Regions from separate parts of the Leeia speluncae genome, predicted to be linked through region 3. Evidence: predicted binding sites of a transcription regulator. Region 3 holds the regulator's gene; each other region holds the start of a gene.
The links. The regulator FNR, encoded in region 3, switches genes on or off when oxygen is low (the NO sensors DNR and NnrR bind a similar motif). The targets are predictions, from matches to a motif close to TTGATNNNNATCAA.

Region 1 (11,064 bases), on a different contig from region 3:
TTATTTTATAATCAGCACAACCCAAAACAAGTGATTTACCAAACTCTTTTACCCCCCAAAAAACACTACGAGTTATTTTTCCGCCACCAATGCGGAGAGCAACATTCCATGCACACCACCAAAACCGCCATTACTCATCACCAAAATATGGTCATTCGCTTTAGCTTCTGCCACTACCGCCCGCACTAGCGTATCGAGTTCTTCAAAGGTACTCGCCTTATCCCCTAGCGCGCTTAGAGAACCAGCGGCATCCCACCCTAGATTGGCTGCGTAGCAAAAGACTTTATCTGCAACCGTTAAACTACTCGCCAATTGGTCTTTTAACGTACCTAGTTTCATGGTGTTAGAACGCGGCTCAAGCACAGCTAAAATGCGCGCATCACCAACTTTATGTTTCAAGCCAGCAATGGTGGTTTCAATGGCAGTGGGATGATGGGCAAAATCGTCATACACGGTAATGCCGTTTACGCAGCCTTTTACTTCCATACGACGTTTGACGTTTTGAAAACTAGCTAGCGCAGCAATACCATCTGTAACCGTCACACCCACATGCCTAGCAGCCGCTAACGCAGCCAATGCATTATTTCGGTTATGTTCACCGAGCAATTCCCAACTAACATTACCGTGTAGTGCACCACCTACTTTTACTTCGAAACCATTACATTCCGTTTGCTCGCCGGCTTGCCAAAGGCTATTGTCCGCGCCAAAGGTTTCCACCTCTGACCAGCAACCTCTTTGTAACACACGCTCAAGCGATGCTTCTTTACCATTCACGACCAATCGACCACTAGCCGGTACGGTTCTTACCAAGTGGTGAAATTGGGTTTCAATAGCAGCAATGTCATTAAATATATCTGCGTGATCAAACTCTAGATTATTAAGGATGGCAGTGCGTGGGCGGTAGTGCACAAATTTTGAGCGCTTATCAAAAAACGCTGTGTCGTATTCATCCGCTTCAATGACAAAAAATGGGCTATCGGTTAAACGAGCAGATACGCCAAAGTTTTCTGGTACACCACCAATTAAGAAGCTTGGGTTTAAACCTGCATACTCTAACAACCAGGCCAAGATGGAACTGGTAGTGGTTTTGCCGTGCGTACCGGCAACAGCTAGCACCCATTTATCTCTCAGAATATTCTCACCCAACCATTGCGGGCCAGAAATATATGGCAGGCCACGGTCCATAATGGCTTCCATTAGCGGATTACCACGAGAGACGACGTTTCCTACCACATATAGATCGGCATTGAGATTTAACTGGTCAGAATGAAAACCTTCAATTAATTCAATCCCCAATTGTTCTAACTGCGTACTCATTGGAGGGTAGACTCCGGCATCACACCCAGTCACCCGATGTCCTGCCGACTTTGCCAATGCGGCAATACCGCCCATAAACGTGCCGCAAATACCTAAAATATGAATATGCATAGATTTAATAGTTGGTTGCTTATATTAAATAAAGAGGGAACGCCAACAACGGAGCACTAAACACCCCCGCACTTAGTCACTACGTTTAGGCGTGTAATCGTAGCTATTATAACTAGCATCCGATTTGCATGACAGCAACTCGACAATGTTCTTCAGATTTCTACCAATTGGCTTGCAGGGAGCGACCTCCTCGTTTATGCTGCCCCTGCCTGATAAAAGGCGAAGCCCATAAAAACAAAACATGCTGCCATTCAAGAATCTTTACAATTGAAATGGCGGGTTATTTCTGTACATTTTTTGCAGATATGCTAAAAAGATAATATGCCAGCATCTCCAGCCGATATTGCGCGCATTGCACTGATTCGCTTAGCCGAACAGGCTTTGCCACCGACACCAGAAAATTACGCCCGCTTCTATTATGAAGTGACCGGCGACACGCCGCCTGCAGCCGAAAAAAATGCAGGTATTGATGAGGCTTTTGTCGGGCAATTACATGAAGTAGTTAATTCAGCATCGTCCACCACGCTAAATCTGATTCAGTACTTAGGCGGCTCAAACCAGAGTATTTCTCAATCGATTGAACACTTAAGTGAAATAGAAGAGAAACAGCAGATCATGTCGTTGTTAGGCTCTATACTGGAAACCACTCGATCGATGCATTTGACGGTGGAAAGCTCTCGAGTCGAGCTAAATGAAACTCGCCAATCTTTACAGACATTGCAGCAAGAAATTGAAGAAACCCAGCACGGGATTCATCACGATCAATTGACTGGCGCACAAAACCGTTTGGGCATGGATAAAACACTAGCAAGAGAAGTGTTAAAAGCTCAGCAGAACAAAGGGCGCTTGACCATTTGCCTACTATCGGTCGATAGTTTTAATGATTACAAAGCCAACTTTGGCATTGACCTATCAGGAAAAATTTTGCAACACCTCGTCACCATTAGCCGATCTGTCATGAGGGATTCTGACAGCATGGTGAGATATGGGGATGAAGAATTTTTACTCATTCTTCCTGAAACCGATCTGAAAGGTGCCAAATTTGTTTTAGACCGCTTGCAATTGATTCTGCAACGCTCGTCTATGTATGTTCAAAACGAAAAAGTCACCATCTCTATTTCTGGTGGCATTGCACAAATGGGCGGCCAAGAACGTGTTCAAGCCTTGGTTGTCCGCGCAGATAGAGCACTTTACCACGCCAGAGCAAACGGGCATGCGCAAATTACATTTGCAAAAGACGCTTGATCGCGATATCTCTAGTTTTCGGAAACGAAATGTAAACCAGAAAATAAATAAGGCTGCCTAGGCAGCCTTATTTATTTGTGCACGCGAACAAAAATTACTTACAGTGCTTTCACCAACTCTGGCACAACGGTAAATAAATCACCCACAATACCGTAATCTGCCACTTGGAAAATTGGTGCTTCTTCATCTTTGTTGATCGCAACAATGACTTTACTAGCAGACATACCTGCAATGTGCTGAATTGCACCAGAGATACCCACCGCAAAGTAAATTTCAGGCGCAACCACTTTGCCTGTTTGGCCTACTTGATAATCGTTTGGCGCGTAACCAGCATCCACCGCCGCGCGTGAGGCACCTAATGCGGCACTTAGTTTATCTGCAAGCGGTGTTAACACTGCATTGAAGTTTTCTGCAGACGCCAATGCGCGACCACCAGACACCACCACTCGTGCGGTCGCTAATTCTGGACGATCGTACTTTGCCATTTCTGCATTTACAAACTTAGACTTGCCACTGTCTGCGGTCGCTGCTACAGCTTCAATACTTGCTGAACCGGTGTTACTAACATCTGCATCAAATGCAGTTGGGCGCACAGTAACAAACTTGATTGGATCGTTACTTTTTACGGTAGCTAATACGTTACCCGCATAAATTGGACGCACAAAAGTATCTGCGGATTCAACAGCAACAATGTCAGAAACCATTGAAACATCACACAATGCTGCTGCGCGTGGCAGATAGTTTTTACCCGCAGTGGTTGCTGGCGCCAATACAGCCTCATACGCTTTAGCGAGCGACGCAATTAGGCTACCCATGTTTTCAGCCAATTGATGCGCATACACTTCTGCGTCAGCCACTAGCACTTTTGCTACGCCAGTTGCTTTTGCTGCAGCTTCTGCTACGGTTGCGCATTGAAACCCTGCAACCAATACGTGAACATCGGCACCCACTTTGCGAGCTGCAGCGATAGTTTTTAGGGTAGCAACTTTTAATTCTTTATTATCGTGTTCTGCAATGACTAATACGCTCATGACAGCACCTTTGCTTCAGTACGGAGTTTTTCAACTAGTTCTGCAACACTAGCCACTTTTTTACCTGCAGCACGTGCCGCAGGCTCAGCCATTTTGACCACTGTAATGCGTGGAGCAACATCTACGTTTAAAGCGGCTGGCGTCGTGGTTTCGATTGGCTTTTTCTTTGCTGCCATAATATTTGGCAATTTGATAAAGCGCGGCTCATTTAGGCGCAAGTCGGTAGTGATCACCGCTGGCAAACTAATTTCAATCGTTTCTAGACCGCCGTCAATTTCTCGAGTCACGGTTAACGCGTCGCCATTCACTTCGACTTTTGAAGCAAATGTACCTTGCGGGAAGCCGGTTAGCGCAGCCAACATTTGACCAGTCTGGTTTGCGTCGTCATCAATCGCTTGCTTACCAAGAATCACTAATTGAGGTTGCTCTTTCTCGATCACCGCTTTTAGTAACTTTGCGACGGCTAATGGCTCTAGCTTTTGATCTGTCTCAACCAAAATGCCACGGTCAGCACCCATAGCCAAAGCAGTGCGTAGCGTTTCTTGGCATTGCGTCACACCCAAAGACACAGCGACAACTTCAGTTGCCTTGCCTGCTTCTTTTAAACGAATTGCTTCTTCTACCGCAATTTCATCAAAAGGGTTCATCGACATTTTTACGTTAGCAATATCAACATCACTACCGTCGGTTTTTACACGTACCTTGACGTTGTAATCCACAACGCGCTTAACTGCGACTAGGACTTTCATACGCCTCCTGCTGGCATGAAGAGTTAATTAGTAGTAGTTGGCATAAAACACTTTGTAGCCAACTAATTTGGCTGAACACAAGTGCATTTCAGCCTAAAAGTGAATTCGATAACTTTATATTTTAACAGGCTTAACTATATGCGTTAAGCCAATCGCCGTGAATTAACGACAAAGTTCATCATGAATACCAATTTGCATGATGAATTTTAATAGGCGCCCCTTATTGCACCCATTTAATTCTGCAATGCGGAATAAGGTTCCGCAATTTAATGTATCATACAATAAATACAACCGTTTTACCTAACACTGCAAATATGATGTGTATCAAAGAGAGCCAAAGTAGCGAAGTCTTTCTAACATGCTCTGATTCCAAATTCTGGCATTGCCGCTTATGATATTTGCAACTCAATACCTTAACCTCAAGGAGTTTTAGGATGTCGCAAGATTGTGTTTACATTGAAGAGATGGAAGTGGGTCAATTTGCAGAAATTGGTCGCACCATTACCGATGCAGATATTGTGATGTATGCCGGCGTCAGTGGCGACACCAACCCTGCTCACCTGAATCAACAATATGCAGAAGCCACCATGTTTAAAGGCCGCATTGCACACGGCATGTTAACTGCCGGTCAAATTTCAGCCGTTATTGGCACTCGTCTACCAGGACCTGGCAGTATTTACATGAGCCAAAGCTTAAAGTTTAAGGCGCCAGTTCGCCCTGGCGATACAGTCATTACCCGGGCAACGGTTACCGCGATTGATTTAGCAAAAAAACGAGTGACCCTAGCAACTGTTTGTAAGGTGGGTGAAACGATTGTGCTTGAAGGCGAAGCATTAGTACTTGCTCCTAGCAAGGGCTAATTACAAAAAAACAGAGGCTGATAAATCAGCCTCTGTTCAATACGCCAACTCAATGAGCGGATATAGCTACATCACTTAGAAACGATATCCAATACCAATACCAAACAAGACTGGATCAAGCTTCACGCGTGAAACTTTCTGATTAGAACTATCTAGCACATCGCTACGAAGGCGGAGTTTTTTCAAATCCACATTCAAGTAAACGTTTTTACCCAGTTTATAATCAAAACCTACTTGAAGAGCAAGTCCGGTACTGTGGTTATCTAAGTGATAAGCCCCGTTAGCGATCTGTTCTTTACTAATCAAAGTATAGTTAACACCGGCACCAACGTACGGACGGAAATTACCTTCAGGATTAAAATGATACTGAGCTAGCAAGGTTGGAGGTAGATGCTTAAACGTACCGATTTTGTCACCATCCAGATATACATTTTGCTTCTGAGGTACTGTCAACACTAATTCTGCAGCAATGTTTGGTGTAAAGAAATAGCTAACATCCAACTCTGGAATTACTTTGTTATTTACAGTAAGGCGGTTGCTTGCACCTGTTCCTGAAACTGGATCAGACTTTTGGGCCATATCTAAATTCACTGCCCTTGCACGAATCATCCAATTACCTTCATCTTCAGCTTTTACAGCAAGAGATGCACACAACCCGGTAACTAAAACCGCTGACAAAAGTTTGCAATTCATTTTTTTACTCCACATGTAATCACTTCATTTAACACGGAGCAATTGTCCACACCTCAGCGAGTACGAAAATTGACTCAAGTCAAATTTCAAAAACGCGGAGACAGAAAATGATCAAACCTTTAGCTAGCAAACTGTTTTGTCACATTAATTGACCTAATATCCCAACAAACACAGCCAAGCCAAACCAGTTGTTATGCAAAAAGGCCTTGAAGCATTTGGCACGTTCTCTGGTTCGGATTAAGAAATAGTGATACACCGCAATCAAACCCGCAACAACCAATCCACCGTAATAGATCATGCCTAAGTGGTGCACCATCCCAACCGCCACCAAAATTGCTAATGCAATGGCGTAGCAGAGCATGATGATTGCGACGTCAAATCGTCCAAAAGTGAGCGCTGACGTTTTAATGCCGATACGAATATCATCGTTTCGATCCACCATGGCGTATTCAGTATCGTAAGCAATTGTCCATAATACGTTAGCGACTAATAACCACCATGCAATAGCGGGCACCTCACCAACAATTGCCGCATACGCCATCGGGATACCAAAACCAAAAGCAATCCCTAAATAGGCCTGAGGAATCGCAAAGAACCGTTTAAAAAAGGGATATGTACCAGCCAAAATGGCTGCTGGAATAGTCATTAGCAAGGATAATGTTGGGAGAGGAAGTGCAATTAATAGCGCCATGAGCGCCAAAACAACTGCCACCACAATGGCTTCTTTTGGAGAGACCTCGCCAGATACGATGGGACGCTTTGCGGTACGTTCTACGTGGCCATCAAAATCCCGATCCGCCCAATCATTGACAGCACAACCAGCAGAACGCATCAGAACGGTTCCCACCATGAAGATTACTACCAACATTGGGTCTGGGCGCCCTGCACTTGCTAACCATAACGCCCATAGGGTTGGCCACATCAAGAGGAGTGAGCCAATCGGCTTATCTAAACGAACAAGTCTCGCATAAGCGTGTAATTTATTGCTAAGCGTCATGGCTGCGATAAATCCTTTTCCATAAAGCAGGTAAAAATATCTCTGTCACCATTAGCGGTGTATTGTTACGAACAAAAATAGAGCGTCGTGCCCACAGTGGCTCGGACAAATGCTTGTCGATTTGCTTGACTTGCTGATATAGCGGATGAAATGGGTTAATGCGCGCATAAGATAACGGTAAGCGAAGTACGCTAGGGTCTGTGAACAACACTTCCGCAAGCGGTCTTCTTGCTAGCGTATACAGCGATTTCCAAACTTGCTTCACGCCAGTGAGAGAAGTGATACTGTGGGCGACTACCATTGGCTCATCATCTAGCGTTAGGCAAACATCTCTCTGCCAGACCTGTTGCCTTTTGGGCAATGCAATTGACGCCCATTCATCCGGCAAGACAAAGCCATGCCCGGACTTCATCAGGGTGACCGCAAAATTGGGGCTTAATTGTTTTAAACGCCAGGTAAGTGAACCCGCTGAACTTAGCCATCGCCACGCAAGTGGTGAAGCAATGACTCTTGCCTGTGTCCAAACAGGATCAGACAGTGAGTAGGTATTAGCAGCTTGTCGATATCGAGGTTTCATACGGCGCATATTATGCCAGAGCAACCTTCGATTGCCGATCTATTCTATTCAATCTAGTTTATTCCCCTACCCCAACATCTGAAACAGTTTCTCGCAAAAAGAGAGAAAACAATTCGGACTGTGAATTAATGCCCAACTTTGAATATAAGTGTTTACGATGCACTTTGACGGTTTCTGTCGCAATTCCTAAGCGAGAAGCAATCCCTTTCGAAGAAAAGCCGCTTAACATTAATCGACTAATTTCTAGTTCTCTTGTGGTGAGCGTACTATTGCCCAAGTTGAATTTAGCATTCACTAATGCAGAGACTCGCTCTTTAGTGGCCGGGCGAGAACCAGATAAGACCGTGTTAGCTTTAATTTGCTCGAAATGCCAACGCTGCCGTAATAAAGGGATTAACCATTGTGACAATATCTCTAACAGACTGAGTGCGGTCGGCGGAATTCGCTGATGCGAACCTAGCGATAAGCACAAGGTCGCTTCATTTGGTAGCAAGCAATTAATTTGCAGTTCGTCTTCCACAATATTTAAGCGAAAATACCGTTGGTAGTACTCAGTCGCTTTGAATCGATCCGGTGCCACATCGTCTAGCCGCACCAAACCTTCTTTACGATTTTCTCTGGACGCGATAAAGAACGGATCTAATACATAAAGGCCATTGAGATAATCTTCAAATAACGGATCAGCCAAACCGTCATCCATTGGCATCTCTGCTAATACGTTTGGAGGAGAGTGATCTGTAAAAACTAATGCGACCCAGCTATCAAAATGCACATAATCAGATAATACGCGGGTCAATTTAAGCCAAAAATCGTCTTGATCTAAGGACTCGATCACCACACCAACCGCGCGGTGCCACACAAAATTATCCAATGACAGCATCCCTATACCCCCCAAAGGTTACCCCTAATGCGTAATGTCTAAATATTTTTTCTAAACCTATACTTGCTGACATTACTGATTCATCCACATTATAAAGAGATTCATCAAATACTCTGTATTACTTGATGCAAATCTCGGTATTAGATCAACGTGCTTTCGGAGCGTGACACGTGAATATTCAATTAGCCCAAATTAGTTCGGAAGATGGTGTTACTCAACCCAATCTAGCCAAGGTGTTGTCGATTATCGAGTCTGCAGCAGCGGAGACAGACCTGATTGTCTTTCCAGAAACTTGCTTGATGGGTTTTCCAACAGCAGAACAAGTCGCTTCTGTTGCTGAAACCGAAGATGGCCCGACCCTTGCAGCTGTGCAAGCCGCGATTAATAAAAAACAAATTTCTGTTGCACTAGGATTTGCAGAGGTAGAAGACGGCCACTTTTACAACACCACGGTCTTAATGTCGCCAGAAGGTATTCACCTGAAATACCGTAAAACTCACTTATGGGCATCGGATATTGGCGTATTTGAGCCGGGTAACCAGCTAGTAACCGGCATGTGGAAAGGAATTCGGGTTGGCATTTTGATTTGCTTTGACATTGAATTCCCAGAAACCGCGCGCGCCCTCGCCGCACAAGGAGCGGAACTACTCTTAGTCACAAACGGCAATATGGACCCTTATGGCCCGGTTCACCGCGTACTAATTACCGCGCGTGCGATGGAAAACCAAATCTTTGCAGTGATGGTGAACCGTTGCGGTACCGGTGGCGATTTAGTGTTTGCGGGAGAAAGCGCTGTCGTCAACCCATTTGGTGAAGTCATTACGGCTTTAGGGCGCGAAGAAAGCTTTGCTCAGGTTTCTTTAGATATGGCTTTCGTTGAGAAAAGCCGTACAGATTACCAATACCTTGCGCTTCGCCGTATTCAGCAAGTAGGAACGCTAGTAGAAGGTAACGAAGGTCAACGCGCATTTGTAATTTCTGAATAAGTTGTTTGTGTGAAATTGCGCCCTGAGGAGGGTGCTTTTTGGATGTAGTGAAGTCACTACATTGTTTAGGGAGAGAGTAATGAGTGGTTTAAAACGATCGTTGACGTTAAGTTCGGTGGTCTTGTTTGGCTTAGCCTACATGACCCCAATTATTGTATTAGGTACATATGGCCTTATGGCGACCACCACCCAAGGGGTAACTGCCGGTGCATATGCACTCGCATTAATCGCCATGCTAATGACGGCATATAGTTATGGAAAAATGGCGGCAGAGTACCCAGTTGCTGGTTCTGCTTATACCTATGCGCGTAAAGCAATTAACCCGAAACTAGGTTTTCTGGTGGGCTGGGCGGTTTTATTAGATTATCTATTTTTACCGATGGTGATCTGGCTATTTGGCGCAGTGTACCTAAATAGCGCCTTCCCCAATGTGCAAATGTCAGTTTGGATTATCGGTTTTATCGTGGTGACTACCTGCATTAATATTGCTGGCATTAAGTTTGCGAACACCATCAACTACCTAATGATGTTGACGCAAATGCTGGTTTTAATCGCCTTTGTGTTACTTGCTATTCACTATGTAGCCGGTGATGCGACCAAGTCTTTCTTTGATCTATCTCCGTTTTATCAGCCAAAAGTACAGCTTTCATTAGTAATGGCCGGTGCGGCGATTGCTTGTTACTCTTTTCTTGGCTTTGATGCGGTGACCACGCTAACAGAAGAAACCGTTCACCCGAAGAAAACCATCCCAAAAGCCATTATGTTGGTTACCTTGTTTGGTGGTGGTATATTTATTGTGACTTCATTCTTTGTGGGTTTAGCTCACCCAGGTTTAAACTATCAATCACCAGATGCGGCGGCGTCTGAAATCGCCAAAAATATTGGTGGTGACATTTTTGTCTCAATCTTCCTGATTGGTCTAATCATTGGTCAATTTGCTTCTGGATTGTCTGCGCAAGCCAGTGCCTCTCGCTTAATCTATGCAATGGGACGTGATGGTGTGTTACCAAAAGGTTTGTTTGGTAAATTACATAATAAATTCCAAACACCGGCTTTTAACATTGTTTTATGTGGCGTTGTTGCATTACTCGCACTGACCATGGATGTCAGCACATCCGTTTCATTCATTAACTTTGGTGCGTTCTTGGCATTCACTAGCGTGAACATTTCTGTGATTGCGCGCTTTTATATTCGCAGAACAGAACCATCTCCACGTGACTTTATTCGCTTTCTGCTTATCCCCGCACTTGGTGCTGTTGCCGATTTATGGTTATTGGTTAGCTTGGATGGACATGCCATCAAGTTAGGTCTTGGTTGGTTGGCGGTAGGCGTAGTTTATCTGGCCTATTTAACAAAAGGTTTTAAACAAGAGCCGCCAGAAATGGACTTTAGCGAATCGTAAGATTGCGAAGTGAAAAAAATGGCGGCCAAGTAGGTCGCCATTTTTTATTGCTAGTACAACCGCACAAAACAAAACGGCAGAAGATTGCTCTTCTGCCGTTTTGTTTATCAATACGACCTTTAGGTAGTATTGCTTACCTTACCAAACGTTCAAGTAAGACAAGATGCCTTCGGCTGCTTGGCGGCCTTCAAATACTGCACGTACCACCAAGTCTGC
Region 2 (11,064 bases), on a different contig from region 3:
TCGTGGCGATAAAAACGAGCGTACTGAACGCAATACTGAGCGCCAGGAAAAAGAACCTCGTGAAAGCCGTCAGCCAGCTGAAAGTAATAACCGAGTAAGTACCGAAGTCGTTTCTTCTGCGCCAGAGAACGCTGCGGAAAGCGAACACAAGAGCAACAATCGCCGCCGCCGCAACCGTCGTGGTGAGCGCAAAGAACGTAGCTCAGAAGAGAACACAGCATTTGTACCAAATGATGTATTGGTTAACGCTGAGTCCAATGCTGCACCAGCTGTATCAGAGGTAGTTAGCGCTCCTGTAGAAATTACACCAGCGCCAGCACCTATTGCAGAGGCAAAAGTCGAAGAAGCTGTAGCAGCGCCTTCTGTTGTTCAGGTTGCCGAAACAGTGGTTGAAAACAATACCGCAAGCCAAGTTGAAGTTGTTACTCCTTCAAAAGAAGAAGTGAAGGTAACTGAAACTGTCGAAGCGATTGTTAGCTCTATCACTACGCCCGCCTCTGAGAGCACAACGGCCGTTGAAACCAACACAGTAGTGCCACAAGAGGCTCCTGCAGTAGCGCCTACTGAAGTAGCTGTACCGGTGGTAGAAACTGTCGTTGCAGATAAAGTACCAGAGGCACCAGTTGCAGCAGAGCCCGCAGAAGAACTGCATGCAATTGAAACCAGAGTAACGACAACTGAGGTAGCAGAAGAAGCGCCTGCAAAACCACGTCGCCAGACAAGACGTAAAACCACCAAGCCTGAGGTTGCAGCACCAGAGCAACTTCAATTGGTGGAAACGGCAGCAGAAAAAGTAGTAGATGCACCTGTTGAAACCGTTGTAGCGGAAGTAGAGAAACCAAAGACAACCCGTCGTCGCAAGCCAAAAGCGACAACTGAGGCTGTTGAATCGCTGCAACAAGTTGAAACACAAGCAAATACTCCTGAATAATCTATTCAGATGCTATGGCAATAAAAAAGGGGATCGAATATCGATCCCCTTTTTGTTTTTACTAAAAAGAGCAGGCGTTATTACCAAACCACAATATGATGCGCTAAACGTCCTTTAGCATCATTTACTGCCCGGATCTTCGGTCTAGACAACATTGGTTTTTTCGCCACAATAGCTTGTGACACTTCTTCAATCATTCGGCCCAAAATATCATCTGCACTCAACCCTGTTTCCCTTTCAAAGCAAGGATTCACCGCTACAATCATTTGATCTGCATCGGCAATTGCAACAGGATCACTAATCGTTTCAAACAAAATAGCTGCCAGTGATAATTGCTCATTCTGTGAACGAAGATCGGTAATCTCTTGGAAAGTGCCGATCACCTTTTGAACCTTGCCATCACGCCATTCCGCGGTGCCAGTTACACGCAACCAATGCCCCTCTACCACGTGCTGGATTAGTCTTAAATCTAAACTAAACGGCGTGCCATCTGCAAAACATCTTTTCACCGCTTGGCAATATGCATCTGCATTCAATTTCTCATAAAACAAATCGGCACATACCAACGAAGGAACGATACTGTCAGCATCTAAGCCATGAAGCTGATAGGACATTTCATCCCAGTAACCATTATCAAGAGATGGGAACAACATCCACGTTCCTATTTTCGTCATGGATTGAATCTGAGCCATCATTCTTAATTTTTGAGTGGATTCACTAATATCCCGAATCGAAATAAGCACACCATCTATTTCACCCAGCATATTAAAAGACGGTGCCATTCGAATATCAATACAGCGCCAACCTAGACGCCCTATTTCGCTCCAAGTCACTAGATGCTGAGGGGTACCTTCTAGTGTCAACAGAATGCTACTTTCGACAGCAGGCCAGCCTTGCTTATCTGGCCACAGCTCAGCAAGGTGAATACCAAGCATGGTTGGGGATGGCTGCCAAAATAATCTATCGCATGCAGGATTGGCAATGCACACCATACCATTACCATCTAACAACAAAACAGCATCTGTAGAAGCCATCGCGAGCAAATGACTGCCATGTAAGCGAGTATTTTCTGCTACTAGCGGCGTCACTGGGCGAATCGTTAAAACAACAATTCGAGAACATTTTTCATCTGCAAGCTCTCTCAGGCTCGCCGTAATCTCATACCAAAATGGCGTGGCGCCATCATCAATGATTGCAATCAATTTACCGGGTTGATCTTGCAATTGCCGGCGACACCTAACACTAGGCAGTATGCTTTTATCTAATGACCGCCCAAGCTCATCAGTAATGACCAGCCCTGTTTCGCATTCAGATATTCCACATAATGCATTGATATGCTGATTGAACCATTCATTAGCTAATGAGTTTGTGCCAAGTAATTCGCCATTTAGCGACTGGCAAACCACACCCAAACCGAGTGTTGCCCCTGCACTTAAGATCGCACGAATTAATTCATGATGTTGATTGGCCACACATAGCCCCCATTTTGCAAACCTGTTCCTCAAAAATCACAAGAGAGGAAAGGCAATTAATTATTTATGCTTTAGGTATAGCACAATCAGTATTAATTGCTTATTTAATTATCAAGCCAATATGAAAGCGAATGCAGGAAGTGGACGAACGATTGAAATACGATAATTTATATTACTGAAGGATTGTGCTGTGCACATCAAAAACAAGAAGAAAGTCGGAAGAAGCTAGAGGGAAACTACAGACGAAAAAAAAGGACTAGAGAATATTCTATGTCCTTAATTTTATATTTTTGGTGCGACTGGCCGGAATCGAACCGGCACGGCTTGCGCCGAGGGATTTTAAGTCCCTTGTGTCTACCTATTTCACCACAGTCGCCCCAAGACTTGGAATTATGTCAGCACTCCCTAGTCTTGTCTAGTCTTTTATTAAGATTTCTCTAAAGAATTTAATAATTCGACTTTCTGTGCATACTTTCTTGCCAAAATTGCACAAATAATAAGCTGCAATTGGTGATAAATCATAATTGGCAATACGATTGGTCCTAATGGAACGCTACTGCCAAATAACATTTTGGCCATCGGCACACCATTTGCCACACTCTTTTTAGAACCACAAAACACTGCTGCAATTTCATCTTCTAATGAGAAGCCCATTACTCGTGAGAGCTTTGCGGTAATGGTTAACACCAGCAGCAGCAGGATTGCAGCAACGACTAGCGCTTGAATCAGTAAGCTAATGCCCTGCTGATGCCATAAGCCAGAAAGCGTGGAGTCACAAAAGGCATTAAATACAATCAGCACAATCACTGTTTTATCTACTTTATTAACAACTTTCATTCCCTTTTTCAAAAAGGGTAATAGCCACTTTCTCAGTAGATGGCCAACAATAAAAGGTAAAAGCAATTGAATCGCAATGGCAATGATCGCATTGGCAAATGAAAAGCTACCTGCAGCCCCTTTGCTAGCATAGAAGCTAACCAATAACGGGGTTAGCAACATACCCAGCAAAGTAGACAATGTGGCATTAAATATCGCCCCTGTGACATTGCCTTTTGCAATGGTCGTCATGGTGACAGAAGACGATACCGTGGACGATAACGCACACAGATAAACGATACCCAATACCAAACTAGTATCTAACCAATTCTTTAGCAAGAAGCCAATTAGAAGCCCTAGAATTGGAAATAAGATATACGTACTACTTTGCACCAATAGATGCAATCGGTAGTTCTTAAAGCCTGCTTTCAGCTTTTCTGTTGGTAACAATGCACCATTAAGAAAAAAGACCAACGCGACACCCCAAGCGGTGACGATATCTAAATGCAAAGGTCCGTGGCTAGCACCAACAGATGGAATAAATAGCGCGAGCAAAATGGCCCCGAGCATGGAAGAAATGAATCCATCAAAGGGCCATTTGAAGCGTGTGGTATCAAAGATTGGCATAGTAATGTCTCTCAAGACCCTTCGCAGCTATCTCCGCTTTGAGTCTTGTAGTTTGCAAGCTAAAAAAAGCTATTATCACCCGATTTGCATCTTGAGATAAAACAAATATTACTATGTAAAGTAGATAGATAACCCTGCTTAGATATTGGCTTTTAGCGAATTGGCTGCACTAAGCTCATGCAAGTTAGACCGGCTTCCATTTTCATGAATTCGCTAATATCGATACTATGCACTTTGTAGCCCTCTTCTTTTAAGATTGCTTGCGTCTTCGGGCTCGCTGCATTCATAAAAATCTGATCACCTACTTTTAGTACGTTAGCCGCCCAAGGCTCGTCTTCTTCGACGTCAATTTGATCGAAGCCTGCAAATGCAGAGGTATCTAACCACTCTGGGTTTACCAATACAGTTTCATCATCTAACGCGGTGACACCTGTTTTTAAATGCAGGCAACCCGTAACCTCCACAGGAATGACCGTGTATTCATAGGTTGCGAGAATATTTGATAACTGATTGATTCCCTCTTCATTGGTACGAGAGGTCACACCGACAAAAACAAGCTTATCAATTCGTAAGACATCTCCACCTTCTAGTGTACCTGGCGCCTCAATACTAACAATCGGTTTCTTCAAAGCAGATAGGGATTCAGAAATATGTTTAACTTCCGGTTGACGGCTAAGTGCGCCGGGACGTGTGAGCACAGTCACTTCTGGAAATAAAACCGCGACATCTTCTACAAAAATACTATCTGGCAATTCTTCTAAAGCAGGTAGCACGACAACTTCATGTCCAAACTGCTTTAGCGTCTCTCCGTAAGCATTGTGCTGGGACATCGCTAATTCCACATTTGGCGTTTCGCGGCTAACGAAGGTAATTTCAAAGCCAGACAGATTGGCTGCAGGGTGTCTTGTAAAAATGGTCGTCATGAAAAAATGCCAGCGTAAATGAGAAAGAAAACACATCCTCCCACAATATGGTAAGGATGTGCAGTCATATCTAAGATGAATGTCCGAAGCACATTCAGGGATGTCGCGTTTTTAACCGTTGGTTAGTAGGCTTTTCTAAAAAAGCGTCCAACAGCTTTGGTAAACCAACCTTCTGGCTGAGTTTGGGACAATAGATTTTGCATGCTTTTGCGAACTGAATCGACGTAGGCAAAGTCATCACTACGGATATGACTAAATAACCATCTAGAAAGCAAGTTGTGCAGCTCTTCAGCTATATCCTCACCTTTATTGAAACGTTCTTGTAGGCGGGTTACTCGCTTAATAAAGAGTTCGTGCACTTTTTTGTGAGGACCTGCAAAAGGGTAGCCTGCATCTTCAATTAAGGCTTCTTCAAATGCGAAGTGGGACATGGTGTAATCAATTGTAGAGTCGATCACCTCGGCAACGAGCGCTTTATCATTTTGCGCTTTTGCCTGATCTAGTTGATTAATGTAATCAACGATTCTACGGTGTTGGTTATCAATGACGTCAATGCCGGTGTTTAACTCTGATGTCCATTCCAAGAAAGCCATACCAAACTACCCCATCTATGCTTAGCTGCTAACGGCGTTTGGAGAATGGATGATCGTCCACTTTAGTTACATGATAAGTGGCAAGTAAGAAGTAGCAACCGCTTACCTGCCAATCAGAACCAATCAACACTCGTCAGCAAAAGTTAATGTGCGAATAGTTTGCTTTGTAAAGCAATTGGTCTTACTTGATATTGATTCTCATCAAAGTTTGGTTCAAAGAAATGTAAAGCGCATAAAAACATTATTGAAGATCTGCCGGGATAGATTCTTCTGGATAAAATGCCTTGAATCTACCTAGCTCTTGGTCTGCTTTTTTCTCTTGCCCGTTTCGTTTGAGTTGGCGAATTTCGCTTAACCACTCAGTTGCGGTTTTGGCTTTAATTTCCATCTTTGGCTTCGCCACCTCTTTTGCTACGACTGTAGGCGCAGGGGCGGCGGCAGCTACAGGCGCAGCCTCTATTGCTGGCACAACTTCATTTTTGGCCGCCATTTTCTTCGCAGCATCAGAAGCATTTGCTGCCTGCGGTTTATCAACCGGGGCTTTGTCTGCCAATACAGCAGCTGACGCTGCAGCACTTCTGTTATCTACTTTTGTTTCTTTGGGCGTTGCCGCATCTGCTGTGACTACCGCAGATTCAGATACAGGGCTTGGTACGACCGCTTTCGCGACAACACTAGGTGTAGAGGCCGATGGTGGCGGAACCTTTGCCAATCTTGGCTCCATTTGCATCGTGGATGGATTCGCTACTTTATTTAGTTCATCCGCCGTTGGCGCCCCTTGGCTCGCTTCTTTTGAAGGAGGCACCGGGCTTTGCTCAGCTTGTGGAGAGGCTTCTGCAAAATCAGCATTGGCTATTGATTGCGGCTTGGCTAACCGAGCTTTAGCGTGCTTGGCGGCCTCTTCCTGCTGCTTTCTCGCTTCCGCATCTTTTATAGCCTGTACTTCCTCAGGCATTAATACTGCCGCTTCATTTGCTTGGTTCATTTTTAGCATGAGGCCAACGCCAACCGCCAACACCAAAGAAGCGGCAATGGACAAAGATCCAATCAAACTAGGTAATTTGTTTCTTGGTGGTATTAACCGATTTTTTTGTAATTCGGTATTTACTGCCAATAAAATTTTTTCATCCAACGCATTTGGCGGACTTGGCAATTCGATTTGGTGATAAGCAGAAGACACCAATGCTTCGTCACGGCGAAAATCCGTATCGTTATTCATAGGCATCGATCCTCCTCTTTACTTCTGACACTACTGATCATCACTTGTTTCAATTTGGCGACCGCATAACGTAAACGGCTTTTGGCCGTTTCTGGAAGTACACCAGTAATCTTTGCAATTTGTTCTATCGACATTTCGCCATGCTCGCGTAACAAGAAAGCCTCTCGTTGATCCATTGGCAAATTATCTATTGCTTTTAGCAGCTGTCCAGATATCTGCTTTTGTGTCAGCTGCTGATCTGGAGAGGTATGATCATCCTCTGCCAATTGCTCGGCAATGGCCATTCCCTCGGTATCGGCATCTAAAGACGTGTAGTGCCCCGATGGCAAGTGCAGGCGAAGATAATCAATCATCCGATGGTAGGCGATCTGGTAAAGCCATGTTTTAAACATTGCTTCAGGCTTATAGCTAAATCTGGCTTTCGTCACCGCCATCCATACATCTTGATAGAGGTCGTCTAACCAAGAAACTTTACCGGTTTGGCGTGACAAAAAGGCATAAAGCCCCTGCCGATGTCGCTGATATAACTCGGAGAATGCTGCAGAATCCCCTGATGCGAAACGCAACATCAGGGATTCGTCTGAGATAGTGTCTAATCGATCCGTCATAGGCGGTAAGTATAGACGAACTTTTTTATTCAGCCATCATTGTTTTTGCAACTTTTTCTTGCTTTGATACCCGCGCAGTCAACTCTTTGCTTAGATGGACGAGGCGAACAAATTCAGCACGATAGCCAAAAGGATCTGCCCCTTTTGATCGATTTGCTAGTTGCTCGATATCTGTTAGCGTCATTTGATTGAGGTATTTGCCTTGATTACCTAAATAATCACCAAAGGCAGCAACAGCGGCAGCAAACTGAAAATCTGTCGATGCAGAACTAGCAGATTTCATGGATGCACGTGTTATCGGCAATGAAACCTCTTTACTAGTAGATGCTTGCGGTAATTTATAGCGAAGTTTCAAATAGGCAAGCTCGTTTGGGGTTTGTGCACGGTTTGTTGTCGCACCTTTTTTATTGGCATCGTAACGATACTCAGGAAGATCTCCCGCCTCCTCTGCCAAGGTAATTTCATAAAGCGCCGTTACCGTGTGTCCGGCACCGATTTCACCCGCATCTACCTGATCATTTTTGAAGTCTTCTGCTTTTAATGCCCGATTTTCAAAACCAATTTGGCGATACTCTTTGACGACAGAAGGATTAAACTCTAACTGCAATTTCACATCTTTGGCGACCACCACCATAGACGAAGTAAATTGGTCGACCAAAACTTTTTGCGCTTCATTTAGGTTATCGATATAGGCGTACTGGCCATCTCCTGCATCGGCCAATTGTTCCATGAGTTGATCGTTATAGTTGCCTTGCCCAAAACCAAGCGTGGTTAAGGAAATGCCACTTTTTCTTTTCTCTGCGACTTTATCTTTTAGTGTTTCAAATCGGGTCACGCCCACGTTAAAGTCTCCATCGGTGGCTAACACAATGCGATTAATGCCCTCTTTCTTAAACGCGCTCTCGGCCAAGCTATAAGCCAAATCGATGCCAGATGCACCATTGGTTCCACCGCCAGCCACCAACTCATCAATCGCTTGGTTTACTTCTGCAGGTGTATGCCCTGGGCGCAATACAACTTTCGTTCCGCTAGCATAGGTAACCAAGGAAATACTATCTTGCGGGCGAAGTTGGTGCGTTAGCAGCTTCAGCGCTTTTTTCAATAACGGTAGTTTGTCTGGTGACTCCATCGAGCCAGATACATCGACTAGAAACACCAAGTTCACTGGCGGCATGGTTTCTTTTGCCACATCGGAGGCTTTAATCCCAATTTTGAGTAATTGATGCTTGGCATTCCATGGCGCAGGCGCAATTTCTGTTTGAACACCAAAAGGAACGAACTGTTCTTTTGAGGTAGCAGCGGGTAATGCATATTGGTAGGGAAAGTAGTTCACCATTTCTTCCACTCTTACGGCATCTGCAGGCGGCAATTCTCCTTGCTGAATAAAACGCCTCACATTGCTATAAGCACCGGTGTCGACATCAATACTAAAAGTTGAAACCGGTTGATCTTGCACGCGCATCACGCCATGCTTTTCTTGATGCTGATATTTTTCTGTGTTTTCAACCAAACTAGGCATTGGCACCTCTTGCATCCGCATCACAGGCATAGGAGACATAGCGTATTTTGGTGCGCTGACACTTGCCGCGACTTTTTTATCAGAAATATCAGCAGCGGCATCTACCACCATTTGAGACTCGCCTTCGCTCTTGTTTGAAACTTGTGGAGCCGTTTTGACTGGCGTTTCTTTCACGGCAGTACTTACGTTAGAGGAAGTACATGCGCTTAATAAGCAAATTGAGATGACAGAAAGGGCGAAGGTTGGTTTCATGGTTAGACTCCTATGCAATTTGTGGGTTACATAGAGTTAAACGACAGCCATTTCACTTTCGGGTTAAAATTTCAAAAAATATTTTTGGTATGCATCAATGCAAGCAGAAGACCTATTAAAACTCGTTACTTGGCAAATGCCGTTTGGAAAATACAAAGGCCGCATCATTGCCGATTTGCCGGGGCATTATCTTAACTGGTTTGCCAGAGAGGGATTTCCTGAGGGGGAAATTGGAAGATTACTCGCGCTGATGCAAGAAATGGATCACAACGGACTAAAACCACTATTGGCGCCATTACGAGGCACACGCTAAATATAGGGCGTCAACATGGTTAAATAATTGGCAGATAGAGAGACAAAGAAAAAAGCCGAACAATTTGCATTGTTCGGCTTTTTTTAATTCTGGTGGAGGGGGAAGGATTCGAACCTTCGAAGGCAGAGCCGTCAGATTTACAGTCTGATCCCTTTGACCGCTCGGGAACCCCTCCAGAAAGAGGACGCATATTATAATGATATGCCTATGCCGTCAAGCACTGTCCTCTAAAAAAGCTAAAATTAATTAAACTTTCAGCTTTTTATGGTATTCCTTCATTAAAGAACGTAGTTTATCTAGCTCAGCTTTGGCTTCTGGTACTTTATTCGCTGCAACTAACTTATCAACGTTATCCAAGCCAGCTAGTAGTTTGGTGATACCTTCATCAAACGTTTTCTTATCGTACTTACTTGGTAGTTTGGTTGTTTTTGCTTTTTCTACCGCCGTACGGAATGCTTTTAAGTTTTTAGCTAACGCAGTTGTATCTGAATCCGCTGCCGCTGCTTTGTAAGACTTTTTCATGTCTTTCATTGTGCTTTCCATTTCGCTAGCAGCAAATGCGGCATTAGCGAACAAAGCACAAGACAAGATAGCAGAAGATAAAATCGCTAAACCTTTTTTCATCAGAAACTCCTTTGGGGTGCAGAAGATTAAAATTGCTTCGTTAAATCGTTGAACCGAGTATATAAGGCAATTCTTAACGTTATCTTAAGCATGCAGAAGGAATACGCCCTTCGTCTAGATGCTCATGACAACAAGACATCTTTTTTACAATCATTTGCGATTTCATTTTCTGAAGATAACATGGCGCCGGCTAATTGTTGGGCGATACTCTCTACCGAGAGCATGGTTAACATCATTCCCTGCTGGTTTTCCATTTTTACAATCGATGCCAATACCGATGAGGCACCAACATAAATATTTGTGACATCTGTGACATCTTCTAGACTCACCGTTGGTACGTCTCCTAGCGCATCGACCAAAATACCAAAGTACTTCCCTACTCCATCTTTAATAATGACCACTTGTGCTGTTTCTTCAAAATCATCCGCTTGAGAAATGCCTAATGCTGCGTGCAAATTAAACAATGGGAGTGTTTTATCTTGATACACCAACGCGCCATAAATATGCTTTGGCGTGTTTGGCAATCTGGTTGCATCTTGTAATTCAATGGCTTCGATAATATCAACAGCAGGTAAACCCAACCAATGCGTACCTAAATAAAAGGACGCCACATCCAAGCCTTGTTTAATAGAGGCTCGTACCGACGTAGTTTGTGTCGTTGCTGGTAGCAAGTTGGTTGGATGACTATGTTGGTTAGGTGCAGTACCTAATCTGACACAGCAAAATGCATATACTGTATTTCGATAGGGGTCTTGATCCCCTTTATACTCTCTGTAGCCCGTTGAAAGGCTAACACCCATGGAGTACATGACATCATCAATTGTCAAAATATGTGATGAGGGGACGTTTTCTGTGTACATTGAAACGTCTACAGGAAAGATTTCGCCCGCTTGATAACGCCAATCGGTAGACGAAATAATTTTGCTATTTGCATCTACATAGCAAGCAAATGCCCCATCTAGCACTTGCCCGTGTTCATCTCTTGGTAGGATATCTGACAGCATAGAGGCAAACTGTGGTTCGCTATCAAACACTATCCCAATTCCGCCGATGACTTGTTTGGTGACACTATCTGTGATGCTGGAAGCGTAGATGTAGGTTGATCTACCTTGATACAAAGGCGTTTCTACAAAATCAGAGACGCAATAGGTCTGAGAGCCATTCAGA
Region 3 (11,064 bases):
AATTGCCCTGTCAGACTGACAGACTGCTGCGGTTTTCTACCTTTTATCATCTCGACCAACTCTACAACCATCTCTTCTAATGGTTGGGCATAGCTAGTGATGTCATAAGCGGCCAGTGCGGCAATTTCAGTGCCATCAAATCCGGTTACCGCCATTTGTTCTGGTACTCGCAAGTGAAACTCATCCCTTAGTACATCCATCGCCCCAATTGCAAGCACATCATTCTCGCAAATCAACACATCAGGCCAACTCTCTCTTGGCAATATCATCAAATGCTGTTTAATGACTTCTTTTGCCGAGTTGACTGAGTAATCTGTAGACTGGATTCGATGAACCGTTGTTTGGCAGGTTGACGCCCAATACGACTGAACAAATTGATAACGACCCAGCCCTGTCGATACTACATCTGGCCCGGAAAGATACAAGGGATGCCGATACCCTTTTTGCTGTAAATGCTCACAAATAGCCTGCATCGCACTTATTGGATCACAATCAACATAGGGAACATCATCAAGCTTAGATTGGCGAGCAAACACAAATAATGGCGGTGCACCGGCAGCAGTTTTTCTATTTTGGATCATTTCTGGACGAAATCCCGTCCCTACCAAGACCATCGCATCTACTTGGCGCTGTGCTGCATTTAACATGGCAGCCAGGTGATCAAACTCATCATTGATATTAATTAATACGGATGCCATGCCTTCTAATTGCAATTTTTTGGTCAATGCTTCAAGCGCTGGTAATTTGTGTGGATTAGCAAAATCGTCAACCAAAATTGCAATTAAGTTGGTCTGGTTAGTAGCCAAACTTCTTGCGAGTAAATTAGGTGCATAACCTAACTTTGCTGCTTCAATTAAGATTTTCTCCCGGCTACGCTCAGAAATAGATGCCCCTGGGGTAAATGCCCGGATCACTGTCCATTTCGAAACACCAGCAGCTTTCGCTACATCTGCAGCAGTCGGTTTTGACATGTAATTTCCAAAAAAATAGCAAACAATTAGTAACGACAATCACTTATTCTGCATTTACTGCTCGCAATCGTTACTATCAACATCAATTTCACCTCATGATTATCGGCTACTCTACTTACCATTTGCAACCGGTAGCATTTCATTTTACTCTGCAATCTACCGCTAATTGGTTACGAACCAACCCTCAAATGCTACCGGTAGCAAATTAATCATGATTAACAAATGGCAAGTCTGGAGACACAAATGAACCACCAAAGTTTTTGCCCATTTAATCTTGCGGTTTCTTCAGAGATGGTTTTTCTCAAGCTCCCCGTTTTAGAGCGGGTAAAGCGTATACATGAAGCCGGTTTTTGCGTAGAAATCTGGGATTGGACCAAACACGACATCAAAGCACTCGCCGCCACTGGCGCCACCTTTACTTCAATGACAGGCTATGTCACCGGCACGTTAAGCGACGATGATGGCGCGGAAGAACTACTTAAAACAGCCAAGCAATCTATCCCTGTAGCAAAAGAGCTTGGTATTCCTAGTTTAAATTTGCATGGGACAGGGTTAGATAACAAAGGTTTACCTGTAAAGCCGATCACAAATGTCACGGGAGCAATGTGGATTAAGGCGTATGACACACTACACCGATTAGCAGATCTAGGAGCAAAAGAAGGTGTAACCTTTGTGCTAGAAAACCTCAACACGGCAGTTGATCATCCCGGTGTGCCATTTGCAAAAGCTGAAGATTGTTTAGCCTTAGTCTCTGCAGTAAACAAGCCAAGTATGAAAATGATGCTTGATCTCTACCATGCGCAGATTGGTGAAGGAAATCTAATCGACTTGCTTATTCGAGCCTTACCTCATATAGGGGAAATTCAGGTTGCCGATGTTCCAGGTCGATGCGAACCCGGAACTGGCGAAATCAATTATCCAGTCATTGCAGAAGCACTTTATACAATGGGATACAAAGGGACGATAGGAATGGAAGGTTGGGCATCTGGAGATGACGAACTTGCGCTAAAACGGTTTAAACAAGCATTTACCCTACAACGCTAGCAGAATGAACCCAGAAAAAAGCCTACTGCATGTTATATACAGTAGGCTTTTTCGGCTTCCTAAACAACAGCTTAGCTATTTAATGCCTTCGTCACAATTTCATACACATCCGAAGATAAACCCGGGTGTGCAGCAACGCGTGACAAGGCTGCCTTCATCAAACCTTGTCTTGCTGAATCGTACTTCTTCCAACGATTAAACGCACTGGCCACACGAGAGGCAACTTGCGGGTTGATATCATTTAGCGCAATTACCTGATCCGCGATAAATGCATAGCCTTCACCACTTGCTGCATGGAAGTGAACAGGATTAGCAGCAGAGAAGCTCCGGATTAGCGAATACACCTTGTTCGGGTTGGTTAGCGTGAACGCTGGGTGGGTCAACAATGAGCGTACTTTTTCCAATGTATTTGGTTTGCAACTAGTCGATTGCAACGCAAACCACTTATCCATCACCAACGGATAACCTTTATAACGCTCATAGAATACCGCCAAGGCTTCTTCCGCTAGCGGATGATCATACTGTACCAATACAGCCAATGAGGCTTGCTGGTCGGTCATGTTATCTGCTGTATCAAATTGCGTTTTTGCTAGTTGTAGCCCTGCTTCACCCAATGTTTCCACTAAATAAGCTAAGCACACATTTCGTAGGGCACGCTTGGCAGAAGCCTCTCCGTTCCAAACGTATTTAGTTTGCGTCAATTCTTGATAACGCTCAGATAGTAGCGGTTGCAACTCTGCAGCTAAAGCACGGCGTACAAACTGTCTTGCTTGGTGAATCGCATCTGGATTTGCAACGTCCATTACTTCTGCTAACCACGTTTCAGATGGTAAGGTTAGAATTTGCGCAGCCAAGGCAGGGTCTAGTTCACGATCTGCCAACACTTTACCAAATGCATTGACTAAGGCAGCGTCTAGTACCAACGGTTGCCCTGCGGCAATTGAATCCACCAACCCTAACAGTACCTTTTCCGCCAATTGCTGACCAGCATCCCAACGGTTGAACGCATCTACATCATTCGCTAACAAGAAAGCTAGTTCAGATGGCTGATACGCATATTGCAACTTCACTGGTGCGGAATAACCACGTAGTAACGATGGAATCGGTTTAGCTGCTAATCCGGTAAACACAAAAGATTGGCTTGCTTCAGTGATGGATAACACTAGTTCATCCGTTGCCTCAGATGAACTTCCTTTCAACTGAAGTGGTAATACTTGGCCTGCCGCATCCAATAAACCCATTTTCACAGGGATATGGAAGGGTTGTTTTTCTGTTTGTCCAGGGGTTGCAGGGCAAGTTTGGGTGAAGGTTAGTGTATATTCCCCAGCAGTCGCATTATATGCATCGTTCACTTGCAATACTGGTGTACCCGCTTGGCTATACCAGTGTTTAAATTGGCTAAGATCCACTCCATTTGCATCTTGCATGGCAGCGACAAAATCTTCGGTCGTCACCGCTTGGCCATCATGGCGATGGAAGTACAAGTCCATCCCTTTTTGAAAGCCTTCTTCCCCTAGCAAGGTGTGCTGCATGCGGATCACTTCCGCACCTTTTTCATACACAGTCACGGTATAGAAGTTATTAATTTCAATATAGCTATCCGGGCGAATCGGATGCGCCATTGGGCCCGCATCTTCAGGAAACTGATGGGTACGCAAGGTACGCACTTGATCAATTCGCTCGACGGCACGAGACCCTAAATCCATACTGAATTCTTGATCACGGAATACGGTCAGCCCCTCTTTTAGGCTTAATTGGAACCAATCGCGGCAAGTAACTCGGTTGCCTGTCCAGTTATGGAAATACTCGTGTCCGATCACAGACTCAATACCAGCAAAATCCACGTCAGTAGCGGTTTCTTGCTTCGCCAACACATATTTCGTATTGAAGATGTTGAGGCCTTTGTTTTCCATAGCGCCCATGGTGAAATCGCTCACCGCAACGATCATATAAATATCGAGATCGTATTCCAAACCAAAGCGCTCCTCATCCCAGCGCATTGCATTTTTGAGCGATTGCATCGCGTGTGGACACTGGTCTAAATTGCCTGCTTCAACCCATATTTGTAAGGTAACCGCACGACCAGAACGGGTAACAAAACGATCTTCCAGCTTCACTAATCGACCAGCAACTAATGCAAATAGATAAGCAGGCTTACGGAATGGATCTACCCATTTCACCCAATGACGACCTTTACCAGAATCGCCCTGCCCCACTTGGTTACCATTCGATAACAACACCGGGTATAGCTGTTTATCTGCAATGATGGTGGTAGAAAAACGCGCCATCACATCTGGGCGATCTAGGTAATACATAATCCGGCGAAAGCCTTCTGCTTCGCACTGGGTATAGTAGTTATGGCCAGACTTATACAAACCTGATAACGCCGTATTCTTATGCGGCTCGATTCGAGTTTCTAGGTCCAAGAAAAATGACTCTGGGACATCATGGATGGTGAGGTGATCAGCAGAGCTTTCTACTTTATCTTCTGGCCAAGTATCTCCATCAATCTTGACAGACACCAATGTCAGTCCATCCCCCACTAACTGTAACGCACCTTGTTTGTCGGCACTTACAGAGTTACGAGACATCATCATACGAGCAGATACGATAGTATGGTCGTCTTGAAGATCAAACTTTAGATCCACACGGTCGATCAAAAATGGAGATGGCAGATAATCTTTTAAATAAATGGTTTTTGGTGCTTCGTTATGTCTCATGCTTTGCACTCTACTCTATGGTGTATTGATCGGCACAACTCATCTGATTGCACCGAGTTCAGTTCGTTCATTTTGCAAACAACCAAGCTTTTCTGTCTGCGTGTTCTTCTTGATTTACTTTTAACCCGACCGTGTCAGCCGCTGGGCAGCGCAATTGCAAGTTAAATGTTTTTAATTTTTCTTTTCTAAATGCGTGGATAGTCACAGGCTTATCTAATGGTAATCTTGTGAGTACATTTTCTAGCTGGCTATGAACCGCTTTCACCCCATCAATAGCAATCATTATATCGCCAACATGGAACCCTGCCGCTTCGCCTGCCCCACCATTTACAACACCTTGCACTTTAATCCCTAATGCATCTGCCCCAAGGCGCATGCCAATTGCGGGAAGAGGTTTCTTCACCGCATCTACCCACTTACCACCTTTATCTGCCAGACTTTCAACCGGACGCAACTGAGTAGTAAGGCCCATAAAAGCCAAACCATCTAATAATGGCGTGATTAAGTCGCTTGGTGTGCGCAAATGGGTATCAAAGAAAGATTGATAAGCGTCACCAATCACGTCTAATGCGATCGACTCCCACTCAGACTCTTGCAAACCCTTGCCGGACTCATCAAAAAATTTACCTACCCGATGCCAAAGCGCCAGCATGATATCGTCTAAAGACTTACCCTCTTGTCGCAAAGTTAAGTCTAATAAACATGCGAACAACCCACCTTTAACATAGTAGCTAGCCAGTGCATTTGGACTGTTTTCATCTTGGCGATAATACTTAATCCAAGCATCAAAACTCGCATCCTCTAACGACTGCTTACGCGCACCAGGGCTACGTAAAGTGGCCGTCATGTTCTTGGCGAGCGTTTCTATATATAGCTGTTCAGAAATAACACCAGATCTAGCCAACATTAAATCATCGTAATAACTGGTGATCCCCTCAAACGCCCACAATAATCTTGAATAAGCTTCATTAGCCAAATCATAAGGGGCATAAGCAGCTGGTTTTAGGCGTTTTACATTCCAATTGTGGAAATATTCGTGACTAATCAAACCTAGTAATTGCTGGTATCCTGCATTCGGTTGCTCTTCAGCGTCAAAGGCAGGCATATCCCCTCTGCTAGCAATCAAGGCTGTCGAGTTACGATGCTCTAATCCACCATATCCATCATGGGTTAAATACAATAAAAACAGATATCGTGAATACGGTGCGCGTGGAGAGTCTTTAGCATCAGCAAAGAAACGAATCTGGGTTTCACAAATCTTTTTTGTATCTTGAATAAGCCGATTAGCATCCCCGTAATGCCCACCACTAATCACCATATAGTGCGGGGTGCCGCAAGCATCAAAACTCAGAATGTCTAATTGACCACATTCAATGGGGCAATCCACTAGCTGATCATAGTTTTTAGCCGCTAAGGTTGCAAAGCTCCACTCTGCTGCCTGATTATCTAAATAATCCAAGCCAGTTGCTAATTGCCAGTTCTCAAAAAACGAGGTGTGATCTGGTGTAACGGTTAATGCAATCGGTTGATCCTCTTGCCCGACAACCGCCAAACAGACCGCCGCCGGGTTGATAAATGCACGATCACGGTCAAAATACGCAGTCCGCACAGATTCATCAAACGCGTACACTTGGTATCGAATGGTTAAAGCACCAGCAACTGGCGCGACTTGCCAAGTCGATTTCTCTAGCTTTTGAATATCGACTAACTCACCTGCAGCATTGACCGCCTCAATAGAAACAATTTGCCGAGAAAATTCACGTATCAAATAAGATCCAGGTATCCAAGTCGGCAAAAACAACTGTTGCCCAGTAGGATTTGGCTCATTCACCACTAATTCCACATCGAGTAAATGGGCATCTGGCTGACGAAGGAAGATCTTATAATTGATAGCTAAACTCATGCATACTTCCTGAATAAAGAAGGCCGAAAACCAAATTTTAACGCAATGACAAAATCAGTGCAGTATTACTGCAGCAAGACTATCTTGCCTTGATACCCAAACCACCTGTATCAAACACCATTACTCATAAAAAAACCCGCCTTCTTACGAAGACGGGCTTTCAATCACGACAGTTCTTTTTCAGGGAGTAAAAAACTGACGCGCAATAAAGTCAGCCAACAAGCGTCCTGACTCGGTTAACCATAATGTACGCTGACGCTTTTCCATCATTCCCGCATGAATCAACGGTTGAAGGCGTTTTAATTCATTTGCAAAATAGACATCAAACTGAATGAAATAGGCCAATTCAAAGGTCAAGAAATCTAAGTAGCCTAAACAAAGCAACTGCTCTACAACGGCGCGTCTGACTAACATATCTAGCGGCAATTTGCGCGCGGTCACCAAAGGTAGCTTTTCTTCAGCTAGAAAATCGACGTATTTGCCTTCGTCTGCATTAAACGATTGCACCGTTCCAATCACAGATGCTGTACTTGGCCCAACCACCACCCAATCAGTGGTAGCAGTTTCCCAGTTGCCCGCAGAATTCAAAATTAAACGACTAATACGCTGGGCACCCAACCAAGGATCACCCTGTTTCACAAACCAACCGCCAGCTAAGTGACCATAGCCTTTGTCTTCTAAGAGCTGAATCACATGATATAGCGTATCTTTTTGCTGACCCAATTTACTAGAAGCCAAGGTCGTTGTTTGAGGTAGGCGTAAACAAATTCTATCTGGCGCCAAATCCATTAAACTTTTGACATACTCAGCGGCCGGTATACCAACAGCATCACCCGCACCAATCAGTACATCTACCGCTAAGTGGCTAACGGCCTGACTTTTCAATCGCCAAAGTGCAGATAACTGACTGGCATGAAAATAAATATCTAAAGGATTAATTGCCTGCAAATAAACATTTGAATATTCAGGAATAAATGCCGGCAATACGTTATTTTCACCTTGCAAACGCAATTTAAAATTAACCGTTCCACCTGTTTCAATTGCACCTTTTCCAACCTTACCCCACCAATTTTGGATAATTTCATCTACAGAAAGTCCATTTAATGGTAATTGTAATGTTGCAGAATTAATTCTCTTACCTTCATAATTGCACAAGCGAATTTCCCATTCACTTGCAATCGCTTTTGAAAGCTGAGTTTCATCACTCACTTTGTCAGGCCAGATTTCTGTCAAGCTAACTGGTAACGACATCCGGCCAACGACAGGTTTCTGCCAAGCGCGATGCAAAGCAGCATCGTTTAATCTTGGCTGACGATATTGTTTAGTGGTAGGAAAGACCGCAATATCTTCTAGCATCAGCGATAGCGGATGATTCCAAGCTCTCGGTACCACTACCGATGGGAATTCTACGTTACTGCAATCGTACTGATCGAGTTTTAAAGGGGTCATGGCATGTGTCTAATGTAATCATGTTATGGCTCAACTATGCCGTTTTACAAAACGCCTCGTCTTGATTTTCATCAAGTTCGCGATATGCCTCTTTGCTAGAGAACGCTCTTCATGCGGTAAAATTTGTTCTATATCAATAGATTGTCGACACCCAATGATTCTTAACATGGATTAACACACTTATTTTCCAATAAAACTTTATTACGAAAACAAATGTGATTAATCAGAAAAAACAATACACAATTACCTTTCATTTTTAATTACCGTTAACGGCGAAACAACAGAAATCACGCAAAACCACTATTTTCTTTGTTAAACCCTCATCGTAATTCATAAATTAGGGTAAAATGCATTCACAGTTTATTTGGCAGCCAACGCAATGACTACTTCAAGCACAATCTCTATTCAAGAAGTTTCTTTAAAGCACCTACGGGTTGCTTGCTCTAGTTGTAGCCTGAAAGAACTTTGCCTTCCCCTAGGTTTATCTGGCGAAGAAATGACCCAGCTAGACTCGCTCATCAGCCAACGCATGCGCATCAAAAAAGGTGAGCATCTGTACAGTGCTGGTGATCCAATGGCTTCTTTATATGCAGTTCGTCTTGGATTCTTTAAGATGAGCGTGGTTTCTGAAGATGGCAGAGAACAAGTAACCGGCTTCCAAATGGCTGGCGAACTACTCGGCATGGATGCCATTAGTAACGATACACATACTTGTAGCGCCATCGCGCTAGAAGACAGTGAAGTTTGCGAAATTCCATTTGCGGAACTAGAGCAATTAAGCCGTTCTATTCCATCTTTGCAGCACAACTTCTACAAAGTCCTATCGCGTGAGATCGTCCGTGATCACGGTGTGATGATGCTGCTTGGCAATATGAAAGCAGAAGAACGTCTTGCTGCGTTCTTAATCAATCTATCTCAACGCTTTGCCTTACGTGGTTACTCTTCTAAAAACTTTATTTTGAGAATGACCCGTGAAGAAATTGGCAGCTACCTTGGTTTAAAATTAGAAACCATTAGCCGTAGCTTCTCCAAGTTCCAAGACCAAGGTTTTATCCGTGTCTCTAATAAAGAAGTGGAAATCCTTGATCTAGAAGCCTTGAAAGCCCTACTTGCTGGATGCCCAGAGAAGTAAAACCGTTCATTCAATCACTTCGTTAGTGGTATGCCACTAACGAAGTGATCTCTCCTCAGCATCTCTCGTTTAATTTGGTAACTAATAAATTCTTCTCGGTTACCCGTCTATCTAGTATTCTTCTCTTCAAGCCAAATAATTAGGATCGACTCCATGCTTAGATTGAGTTTGGAAGCATTGCAGGTACTAGATGCAATTGACAGGGAAGGTAGTTTTTCTGCAGCAGCAGAAGCACTTCACCGAGTACCCTCTGCCATTACCTATATTGTACAAAAACTCGAACAAGACTTAGGCGTTCAGATTTTTGATCGCAGTGGACACCGAGCCAAGTTAACGCAAGCAGGTATCGAATTACTGATTGAAGGTAGACACCTTCTAAAAGCCGCAACGGCTTTAGAGTCCCGCATCAAACGAGCTGCATCTGGTTGGGAAACAGAGCTCACTATTGCCCTAGACACAGTAGTTCCAACGCCTGTTATTTTCCCCTTGCTCGAGCAATTTTATCAGCAAGTAAATGGCACAAAGATTCGGCTAACGCACGAAGTATTTGGTGGTTCTTGGGATGCGCTCGTCGAAGGCCGTGCACAGCTTGTCATCGGCGCCCCCGGAGAATCCCCATCAGAAAATGATCTTGCATGTCACCAAATTGGGCAAATTGATTTTATTTTTTGCGTAGCCCCCACACATGCGCTTGCCAAAGTACCAGAACCATTATTAGCGAGTGACATTATGTGGCACCGCTCCGTTGCCGTGGCAGATAGTTCAAGGCAATTAGCCCCGCGCTCTTCAGGCATTCTCCCTGGCCAAGAAACCTTGCTCGTACCTGATATGCGCACCAAGCTAACGGCTCAATTAGCAGGCATCGCCTGTGGCTACTTGCCAAGAACACTAGCAGAACCCTACTTACAAAGCGGGCGGCTCATTCGCAAAGAAATTAATGAAAAACGAGCGAATGCCCATTTTAATTTAGCGTGGAAAAGCAAAGAAGAAGGCAAAGCACTTCAGTGGTGGATTGAGCAACTATCTACACCCTATTGGTGTAATAAAATTATGGAAAGCTGCGCGCTACTCAATCAGCCGTATTAAACAGCGGCAACCTTATTGTACCGACAATGGCAGTATAATTCTTGCTTCACAGCCGCTCTGATCATGGCGGTTTTGAAGCGCAATTTCACCGCCGTGTAGTTCCACCATATTTTTCACAATGGCTAGCCCTAAGCCTGTTCCTTCATGCCTTGTGGTAAAGAATGGCGTAAAAACTTTATCAGCAATATCTGTAGAAATGCCCGGCCCTTGATCGATCACTTTGATTTGCAATGATCCAGCCTGTAACTGCACAATCACTAGAATCTCACCGCCAGCAGGCGTAAATGATAGTGCGTTTTCTAATAAGTTCAGCAAGGCACCCTGAAGTCCTTTTTTATGCCCCATGACCGCAGCTTGTAAGCCAGCATCGCCAGTTAAACGAATCGCTACTTGCTTTTCTTCTGCCACCGGCAAAATAGATTGAATCGCTTCACCAACCCATTCATGAATGTGAAAAGCAGTTTTCTCCCCGGCATCACCTCGCACAAAAGAGAGCATGTCGGCAATTAGACCCTCCAGGTAAATGAGTCTGCTTTTGGCTTTATCGGCAAACTTTAAGCGCTGCACATCTGGTAGAACCGGCTTATTTAGATGCCCGACATATAAAAGTGCGGTGGCTAATGGTGTTCGAAGCTGGTGGGCAAGTCCTGCAGCCATTTCGCCCATTGCAGCCAGTTTCTTATGCTGAGCAAGTTGTTGCTGCAATCTAAAATGGGAAGACAAATCAGTTAGAAGAATTAATGAACCACGTGCTTCAGG

Region 1: LIN78_RS06955 (OmpW/AlkL family protein) is a predicted target of FNR. The motif match lies at 6,076-6,089, and genes of this name have one in related genera.
Region 2: LIN78_RS00860 (bacteriohemerythrin) is a predicted target of FNR. The motif match lies at 5,554-5,567, and genes of this name have one in related genera.

Annotation. Positions count from the first base shown of each region.
Region 1 covers NZ_JAJBZT010000003.1:210,982-222,045, forward strand. Annotated here, with positions in the region: gene mpl (UDP-N-acetylmuramate:L-alanyl-gamma-D-glutamyl-meso-diaminopimelate ligase) at 73-1,428, opposite strand; gene LIN78_RS06935 (GGDEF domain-containing protein) at 1,750-2,673, shown strand; gene LIN78_RS06940 (electron transfer flavoprotein subunit alpha/FixB family protein) at 2,772-3,704, opposite strand; gene LIN78_RS06945 (electron transfer flavoprotein subunit beta/FixA family protein) at 3,701-4,453, opposite strand; gene LIN78_RS06950 (MaoC family dehydratase) at 4,888-5,313, shown strand; gene LIN78_RS06955 (OmpW/AlkL family protein) at 5,389-6,006, opposite strand; gene ubiA (4-hydroxybenzoate octaprenyltransferase) at 6,146-7,003, opposite strand; gene LIN78_RS06965 (chorismate--pyruvate lyase family protein) at 6,993-7,589, opposite strand; gene LIN78_RS06970 (helix-turn-helix transcriptional regulator) at 7,639-8,460, opposite strand; gene LIN78_RS06975 (carbon-nitrogen hydrolase family protein) at 8,631-9,446, shown strand; gene LIN78_RS06980 (APC family permease) at 9,526-10,848, shown strand; gene LIN78_RS06985 (glutamate synthase small subunit GltD family protein) at 10,987-11,064, opposite strand, start outside.
Region 2 covers NZ_JAJBZT010000001.1:183,717-194,780, reverse strand. Annotated here, with positions in the region: gene LIN78_RS00885 (Rne/Rng family ribonuclease) at 1-931, shown strand, start outside; gene LIN78_RS00880 (PAS domain-containing protein) at 1,012-2,403, opposite strand; tRNA gene LIN78_RS00875 (tRNA-Leu) at 2,695-2,779, opposite strand; gene LIN78_RS00870 (bile acid:sodium symporter family protein) at 2,830-3,846, opposite strand; gene LIN78_RS00865 (dimethylarginine dimethylaminohydrolase family protein) at 3,999-4,769, opposite strand; gene LIN78_RS00860 (bacteriohemerythrin) at 4,892-5,362, opposite strand; gene LIN78_RS00855 (hypothetical protein) at 5,604-6,581, opposite strand; gene LIN78_RS00850 (RNA polymerase sigma factor) at 6,578-7,189, opposite strand; gene LIN78_RS00845 (vWA domain-containing protein) at 7,215-8,960, opposite strand; gene LIN78_RS00840 (DUF3820 family protein) at 9,058-9,273, shown strand; tRNA gene LIN78_RS00835 (tRNA-Tyr) at 9,364-9,448, opposite strand; gene LIN78_RS00830 (cytochrome b562) at 9,520-9,897, opposite strand; gene LIN78_RS00825 (chemotaxis protein CheW) at 10,020-11,064, opposite strand, start outside.
Region 3 covers NZ_JAJBZT010000016.1:9,704-20,767, forward strand. Annotated here, with positions in the region: gene LIN78_RS17475 (LacI family DNA-binding transcriptional regulator) at 1-971, opposite strand, end outside; gene LIN78_RS17480 (TIM barrel protein) at 1,215-2,015, shown strand; gene pepN (aminopeptidase N) at 2,087-4,735, opposite strand; gene LIN78_RS17490 (M61 family metallopeptidase) at 4,803-6,638, opposite strand; gene LIN78_RS17495 (hypothetical protein) at 6,819-8,087, opposite strand; gene fnr (fumarate/nitrate reduction transcriptional regulator Fnr) at 8,467-9,219, shown strand; gene LIN78_RS17505 (LysR family transcriptional regulator) at 9,373-10,305, shown strand; gene LIN78_RS17510 (sensor histidine kinase) at 10,318-11,064, opposite strand, start outside.